Regions from separate parts of the Halobacillus sp. SY10 genome, predicted to be linked through region 2. Evidence: riboswitches for the same ligand, from Rfam matches in the RefSeq annotation. Region 2 holds a riboswitch; the other holds the start of a gene.
What was found. A riboswitch is a leader RNA that binds a small molecule or an ion and turns the genes downstream of it on or off. The one in region 2 is predicted to bind lysine.
Positions count from the first base shown of each region.

Region 1 (4,427 bases), 980 kb from region 2:
AGGTTGAATGCAAAGAAACTGTATGAAATTGCCCAGGCAATAATGACGGCATAATATGTTGAAATAACAAATGATACAAGTACTGCCCACCAGCCAAGCCATTCTGTTTTACGGTTCATTCTGAAGAATGAAAGTGGTGCTGACCCTCTAAATTTGTGGCCGATGGTGAATTCCATAACAAGTAGCGGAATACCCGCTGTTAACAGAGCAAATAAATAAGGAATGAAAAATGCCCCACCACCATTTTCATAAGCTACTGCCGGGAAACGCCAGATGTTACCTAAACCGATGGCTGAACCGACGGCTGCCAGTATGAAACCGGCTCGTGTTCCCCATTGTGCACGATTTTCCATGCGAAAGACCTCCCTGAGTTTAACATCCTAGAAAAGATGTTTTTTAATTTTTATTTTTCTGATTATTCTGCTTTAAATTATAACTAGCAATGCGCAGCTTGTCAAAATAATTTTTAAATTTTCAGAAATTGGAAGGGGGAGTTAAAAGCCTTGAGTAAAATGTACTACCATAATATGGATTAATATGTTTTTATCATACACGATTTATACTATATGGCAGAATTTTGTAAGTCACGAAACAGAGTCTTCAACAATCAGCCTATATAAAGAATTTTTGAATGGGGAGATGATGACAAAAAAAGAGAGTATGGACGTTGCACGTTCCATACTCTCCCAAAAAGTATTCCTTTTTATTTTACTCCGTTGGCTACCTATGATTAAACTTGTGAATAATGAACGCTACAAATGTGGCAATAATCAACGTCATCAACAATGGCAGCCACACTCCACCAGACAAGCCTAAGATAACATAACCGATGGAAGCAGCTCCTGCAGCGATAAGGGCATAAGGGAGCTGTGTGAGTACGTGATCAATGTGGTTCGATCCTGCCCCTGTCGAGGAAAGAATTGTCGTATCGGATATCGGTGAACAGTGGTCCCCAAACACAGATCCAGCGAGTACTGCTGACAGTGCCGGCAAAATCAGTGTAGGGTCGGACACTGCCGCGATTTCTCCTGCAATCGGAAGCATAATTCCGAATGTTCCCCAAGATGTACCTGTTGATAATGCCATGAAGCCAGACAATAAGAAAATAATCAAAGGCAGATAGGCAAGGTTGATATCTGCTTGAGTAAATTGCTGGGCTAAATATTCACCAGTTTGAAGCTGGCCGATGATATCACCGATCATCCAGGCAAAAACCAAGATGTAAATCGCTGGTAACATGGCTTTCATCCCTTGACCAAAGACGAGAGAAATTCCTGATTTAGGTTTTGGTTGACTGATATACAGCACAAGCGCAACAACAACAGAAACGACTCCACCTGTGAACAATGAGATATTCACATTTGTGTTTGCAAAGATGGAGAGAAGATCGACACTGCCTTCTGTGTTGCGCATTCCTGTGATGACCATTGTTAACACAGTTCCGACAACAAGAGCAAAGATAGGCCAAATCAGATGAGAGATCTTCCCATGGTTATGCTCCTTGAATTCATCATTCAAATCACCAGGAACGTCCCCTTTTTCAGGGTTATTCAATTCTCCTGTTTCAATGGCTCGTTTCTCATGAACTTTCATCGGACCAAGATCCAATCTTAAGTAAATCGTCAAGAATACGAGCAATAACGCCGCAAACACATAGAGATTTGCTGGAATCATTAACACGAATGCTTCAAAAGCTTGATACTGTGTGATTTCATTCGCAGCCAGGATACTTCCGATCGTTCCAATAATATAAGCTCCCCAGCTGGAAATAGGTGAAATAACAGTAATCGGAGCCGATGTGGAATCGATATAATACGCCAATTTTGCCCGGGATACTTTATATCGATCGGTTACAGGGCGCGCTACTTGTCCTACGGCCAGTGCATTGAAGTAATCATCAATAAAGATGATGATTCCCAGAAGCGCCGGAACAAGTGTTGCCCCTTTTCTCGTACGAATACGTTCGACAGCCCAACGACCAAACGCACGACTTCCTCCTGATGCTGTCATGAAGGCAGTGGTAATTCCTAATAAGAATAGAAATGATAACAAATAAATGTTGCCCATATTCAGTGCGCCTTCACTGACGAAGATGTTTGCGAAAATCGACCAGATTAACGCTAGTCCTCCGCCAATATCCATTTGTGTGAGCAGGAATGCTCCTACGATGATCCCAATCCCTAAGGATAGGATGACTTTCCTTGTCAGCAGAACAAGGATTAACATTAATACTGCTGGAATTAAAGAATAGATGGTTCCTTCCATGATGTTTCCCCTCCGTAAATCTTGATGTAACGGGATTGGAAGGCTACTGCGGATAAAAATGAGGAATAAAAAAAGACAATGATAGAAAATAACCTACCATCGCCTTTGTAAGTGGCAATTTGATTATCCTCCATTTCGATCAGTAGCGCCCCATGCACCCAAAAGCATGCATGACAGTGTATCTCTTGTTCAGATATACACCAGCGTCTTATAGTTTGACGGACTACAAAACACTTCGGCAAACATCCCCTTCCATCAATCATCGTCGCTTGTCTCGCTCCAATTGATTACTGATGGTGTTTGCACCTCTACCTCACCGATCTGATAAGGTCACGCATATTCAATTCTCAGTAATTTTAACAATTCCAAGCATTTATTGCAAGGGTTCCATTGGATAGGAAAATGATGGATCTCCTTCCCCTCCCATACCACCATAAAAATTAGGAACTTTACCTAGGATGGTAGCTTGATCAATAGGAATATTATTCGTTACGACAGTTGTTTCTGTAGAAAATGGAATAACAATCCGGACATTCACTTCAAAATGAATCGTCAATTCAAATAAAGCAGCGTTAATCCCATATTCCGTCATCTTGATATCGACTTCTGATTGAACGTCTCCAATCACTCTAAGTTGAACAGGAACTTTTGGCCCAAGGTTTGCTAGTAAACTGTTGTTTGTTGCTACCCCAATAGGAAGTTCGATAAGTGTTGCTGGTTGTTCTCCTAATTCCTCCTGTGTGCGATCGGGATCAATATTCGGCTCCAAAGAAGTATCCTCCATCGGAAGCTCACCAAGCTCCATCCTTTTTAAAAAGTTCTGAACACGTATGGTCGTATCACGAAGTGCGCGGTTAACAACTACAGAGTTCCATCCCATATAAACAATGTTTCCTTGGTTATCTTTTTCCATATTCACAAGGTCATTAAATTGTAGATCTTCTGCGATCGTTTTACTGACTGCTTCATTAATGGCATCCCTAGCCAGCTGTTGAGCTTTTGTTTCAGCAATTTCAACGAGCGCCGGAGTCACACCTCGGTTAATGAACCAAAGGCTTAACGCTGTGAAAAGGGCGAAAAACAGCAGACTAAGCACAATCCTTTTTCCGATCGTGGAACCAGTAGTCGCACTCTTCTTTGGCATAGAACAACCCTCCTCATCTATCTATATGAAAGAAAAGAAGGGTTTAAGCATCAACTTACCGATGTCATATGACAATTCTTGATCAGGATATTCAATTCTTTGGACAAGTCGGTGTTTCTTCCTCTTGTACCATCTCTTTTTATTTCCCTTACTATGGGACGATCGCTTTTAATATCAAAGCTTTTTAACCGTTCAATGATCCGCGGTGTAAAAGCTACACCTTGTTGGAAGAACGCTTGACCGCTTTCATTGTATATGGTTTTAGCTAATACAGCTCCGGGTACTAGAGAATTTGTTGCAAAGACTCTTCATAATAAATTCCTTACAATCCGTTATGTAAGAGAGCTACCTACAAAGGTAGCTCCCAGTGTTATGACTTAAGTGCTTCAGATAAAAGGTCTCGCAATAGTTCCGGCATAAAATATTTCTTTGTTTTCGAATAGGCGATTTCAGGAAAGAATCGGCCAAACGTAAATGTGTCCGCTGTAGCAAACCGATACGTACGATCATAATCAATCGGTTCACCAGCAAAAGTGACACGCTTTACATGTTCTTCTCCATCATCATCCATTTCTATGTCAATACCTGCAAAAACCATCTTCCCAATCACTTCACCTCTAAAGCCAAAACCTTTCAGCCTTATTTCCGTAAGTTCTTTCGTATGAGCAGCTCGTATCACTTCCATCAGCTCATCCCCTCTTAATTCCACAAGACAGGGGTTCATCGGGTGTGGACAAATGCGATGAATATCTTCATAAGTAATTTCTCCAGCGGATAAATGGTCGAGGAGCACACCTGCATTTAACATCGCTATATCCGCCGATGTCCATAAGCGTAATTGTTCAGTCAAGCGGTTCATAAGCGGGGTGTCATGAAACCATGCAATGTGCAGAGGTTCCCGGAGATAAGCTACGGGAGTGCCTAGTTCATGAACAGCTTTAGAACGAATATCTTTGACTTTTTTTGTGACTCCATCATCTTTTTTCAGTTGTTCCGTTGGTATGGCATAGGCCTCTTT
Region 1 is NZ_CP174345.1:3,212,355-3,216,781, forward strand. It holds gene ACJA3J_RS16485 (sodium-dependent transporter) at 1-353, opposite strand, end outside; gene ACJA3J_RS16490 (Na+/H+ antiporter NhaC family protein) at 721-2,265, opposite strand; lysine riboswitch at 2,401-2,584, opposite strand; gene yunB (sporulation protein YunB) at 2,639-3,409, opposite strand; gene ACJA3J_RS16500 (bifunctional UDP-sugar hydrolase/5'-nucleotidase) at 3,780-4,427, opposite strand, start outside.
Region 1: another riboswitch for lysine. It lies ahead of ACJA3J_RS16490 (Na+/H+ antiporter NhaC family protein); the one in region 2 lies ahead of dapA (4-hydroxy-tetrahydrodipicolinate synthase).

Region 2 (4,427 bases):
CTTCTGGTTCCTCCGAGTGAACATCGCACCCCTCCTTTTTCTATCCTCTAACCGAATATTGCTAACCTTAACCTTTTTTAAACCAAAGGGGTTTAGACGACCACAATAGAATAAAAATAATAGAAACACCCGTATCTTTTTCATGGATTTTTCCGTTATAGCTGTGAGAGGTCGAAAGGAGTGTGAAAGGTGGAACTAAATACAAGTAATCCCGTTGGGAATCTTGGTCTTGAGGAGATCGAGAAGGACTATGATAAGCTTTTAAGCTATTGTCTTTTCTTAACGCGCGATGGATGGGACGGAAAAGACCTTGCCCAGGAGTCGGTTGCAAGGGCGTGTGAGCATTATGATGCAGGGGAAATCAGACCAGCTCTTCTTAAAAAAATCGCCTACCATGTTTGGGTGGATCAAAAACGCATGGAGAAAAAGGAACCCTTGATGGAGAGGCCGGCGGATGACTTTGTAAAAAAAGAAGAGACTGTCGATGAAACCTTGGTTCAACTCCTGTTAGAGAAATTGACGGTGAAGCAGTTGCTTACATTTATTTTGAAAGAAGCTTTTCATTATAAAATTGCAGAGATTGCAGAACTGCTTCAAATGAAGGAAACAGCAGTTAAAGCGTTATTGAAGCGTGCGAGGGATAATCTGCACAGGTGTCCCGAAGCGGAAAGGCTACAAATGATGCGAACCCGCTCAGAAGACGATCTTCTCTACCAAACATTGGTCAGAACGCTCACCATTCAGGATCCAACGTTATTGATTGAAAAAATTCCGATTCTCCTCAAACCTGCTTCCAGAAATCAGCGACCAGCTTCACCTTTAAACGTCCTCTCTTTAGCAGCATAAAGGAGGGAAAATCCGATGAATACGATTCCTTATGTCATTGAACAGACAAGCAGAGGGGAGAGGTCCTACGACATCTACTCCCGACTTTTGAAAGACCGGATCGTTATGGTAAGTGAAGAAATCAACGATCACATGGCCAACAGCATCGTCGCCCAACTTTTATACCTTGCAGCGGATGATCCGGAAAAAGACATCTCTTTGTATATCAATAGCCCAGGAGGATCGACGACTGCTGGTTTTTCCATTCTGGATACGATGCAGTATATCCAGCCTGATGTGCGGACGATCTGTACGGGGATAGCGGCCTCTTTTGGAGCGATGCTTTTATTGGCGGGTACAAAAGGAAAGCGGTATGCTCTGCCGAATAGTGAAGTCATGATTCACCAGCCACTTGGAGGAGCTCGCGGACAGGCGGCTGACATAGAGATATCAGCGAAACGAATTATCAAACTGAGGCAGCACATTAATGAAATCATCGCCGAACGGACCGGGCAGCCTGTGGAAAAGGTGGCAGAGGATACCGACCGTGATTATTTTATGAGTGCGGAAGAGGCGAAGGAATACGGAATCATTGATGAGATTGTTCACAAAAAATAAAAAACCGCCCGGCATGGGCGGTTTTTCTTATGGAGCCGTGAGGGCTTCTTTCGGTTGTACTTTTTCAAGTTCGCCGAGAACATGCTTTTCTTCCTCTTCGGAAAGCGGCAGGAGGGGAAGACGGACACCACCGACCTCCACACCTTTAGCATGAAGGGCCGCTTTAACCGGAGACGGGCTTGGTGCAGAGAAGATGGCATGCATAACAGGAACAAGCTTTTGGTGAAGACGGGCGGCATAAGCAAAATCGCCTTCGCGGAAACTTTGAATCATCTGCTGCATTTCATTTCCGATCACGTGGGAGGAGACGGAGACGATTCCTGTACCTCCGATGGATACGAATGGAAGCGTATTGGAGTCTTCGCCACTGTAAACAGAAAAGTCATCGGACGTTTCACGAATGATTTCCGTCGCCGCATCAAGGTCGCCGCTTGCTTCCTTGATGGAAACGATATTTTTGATTTGAGATAGGCGAATGACGGTCGCCGGCTCCATGTTGATGACGCTTCTTCCTGGGATGTTGTAAAGCATCACGGGAAGCGATGTAGATTTTGCAATCGTAGAGAAGTGCTGGTAAAGACCTTCTTGAGTTGGTTTATTGTAATAAGGGGTCACGAGCATGACGGCGTCGACACCGACTTCCTCAGCTTTTTCAGTCAAACGGATGGACGCTCTCGTGTTGTTGGATCCGGTACCTGCAACGACAGGAACTCTTCCGTCAACCACTTCAACAACGAATTTGAAGAGGCTCACTTTCTCTTCTGTCGTCAATGTTGGTGATTCACCAGTTGTTCCTGCAATGACCAGGGCATCCGAACCGTTTTCAATCAAGTAGTTGACTAACGCTCGAGTTGCATCAAAATCAATGTTTTCTTCGCTGTCAAAAGGGGTCACCATTGCTGTTAATACTTGGCCGAAATTCATAACCTCACACCTTTGTTTAGAATTTTGAATACGTTCGAGGTTGTGAGGGCTACGGCAGTCAAAATAAAAACGGCAACAACGAGGGCGTCGCTGCTGCCGTAGAAACTTTTAAACCGTTCCTGCGTAAGATAGCCCTCCATATAGTTTCCTATATGACAGTCCTGTACTTGTTAAGCAGCAGAACCAGCATCAGGGATATGAGATCCCTTTCGCTTCGGCAATTTCCCCTTTCCACCTTCATCTCAGGAGCTCATTCTCCTCCGACAAGTGTACTCATGTCATTGCACCTCTATCCTTACTTCAAAATCATTTGAAATAAGAAAATATTTAGTTAGTTAAAGATTATCAAAAAAGTATCCATATTACAAGTGGAAAGACAAGGGAACAAACGATTCGACAAAATCTCTGAGATTCTTATCTTAAGCTATCTGGCAGGAATGTGTAAGACTCGATTTCGAGACTTTAGTTGAGAGGATAGGGGCTGCGGGGAATAACTCGCTTTCCGCGGGAGCGCGGTGAGCGTCCTCGGACTGCGTCCTGCGGGGTTTCACCATGCACTTTTTTCCCACAGGAGTCTCCCTATTCCCCTCCGCCCCTAGCCGAATGAGGTTTTCGAAATCCCTCTTAAAGTAACCTGCAGATTTTGGTGGTGAAGTGCTGATGAATCACCCGATATAGTAGCTTCTACCATAGCAACTGCACGAATAAGGCGAGGGAACAGGGGCTGGGAAACGTCCGCATGAAAAGCGGAAGGAAATCCGGACGTGTTTGTTTTTCTACGTACTGATTCAAAGCACTGCAAACCGTCGTTTCCCTGCCCCCGTATCCATGGCCAGGAATTCGTCATTACTTATTCCAACCATGCAAGGCTTACTCCGTAGACCTTTGGGAGGGGCTCTTGACGCTTCCGCGGAAAGCGAGTCATCCCCCGAAGCCCCGACCCGCTCATCAAAAGTCTCGAAACTGAGTTTTCCAGTGTAGGGAGCAATTCTTACATGAAGAGAATTGGAGGGGATAGGCACGATTTGGGGGTGGGGTTCTTAGTATATGGTGTATGAGTTTTTTAGAAGGGACGGATCGGATGAATCAATATCCAAGTTATTATAGTAACGGGAATCAGGATCGGATCGTGTTCGGCGGTGGTGGAATGTTTAACCCGGGAGCTGGAGGAGGTTTTGGCGGATTATTCCCTCCAGGCACTTGGGGCGGCGGTACTGGCGGGCAGTGGCAGCAACCATTTCCGTGGGGAGGTCCAGGCGGTGGGAGTTGGCAGCCGCAACCTTCCGTTCCAGGTCAGTGGATAGGCCCTGGTGGTCTGCCGCCCGGGTACAATGGTGGATTCCAACCCGGAGGTTCCTGGGGAGGACCATTTACACCACCAGGACAAAGCCAACACGATCTGTACCGGGCTTGTATCAACAATTGTGCCGCACAGTTTGGATCTAATGACCAAGCGTATTTCAATTGTATTAATCGTTGCCGCAGTCAATACATGGGCGGCTGATCATCCGAGAGGTTTGTAAAGGGCAAACCTCTTTTTACATAGGTGGGGAAATATCAGTCTCGAGACGGATGGAGAATCATTCTGTGGCATATCGTTGCTGGCATCGACCTTTTATACAATGGAATCAACCAATAATAAACGAAGGTGTGATTCATATGGCAGTCAATGAAATAGCGTTGCAACAATCAGAAACGGAACCGAGAGAGATTCCATCCATATTCAAGAATCGAAACTTTTTGCTGCTTTGGGGAGCGGCACTTTTATCAAGTTTTGGTATTTCTTTTTTTCTTTTTTCACAAAGCTGGTATGTCGTCAATGTCTTAGGTTTAGAGGCCTCACTTGGCATTCTGTATATCGCTGTTAGTATTCCACGGGTGCTTTTTATGATTATCAGTGGAACGGTGGCGGATCGCTTTGATAAGGCGAAGATCATGTTCTTGTCTGATTTTATTCGTGGGCTGCTTCTCGTCGGCCTTGTCGTATGGTTTATTTTCGGTGGAATTACGTTATGGACATTTGTGACTTTTGCTTTTTTCTTCGGTATTCTGGATGCTTT
Region 2 is NZ_CP174345.1:4,193,567-4,197,993, reverse strand. It holds gene ACJA3J_RS20990 (hypothetical protein) at 1-24, opposite strand, end outside; gene ACJA3J_RS20985 (sigma factor-like helix-turn-helix DNA-binding protein) at 190-846, shown strand; gene clpP (ATP-dependent Clp endopeptidase proteolytic subunit ClpP) at 862-1,443, shown strand; gene dapA (4-hydroxy-tetrahydrodipicolinate synthase) at 1,471-2,367, opposite strand; lysine riboswitch at 2,489-2,667, opposite strand; gene ACJA3J_RS20970 (hypothetical protein) at 3,449-3,871, shown strand; gene ACJA3J_RS20965 (MFS transporter) at 4,027-4,427, shown strand, end outside.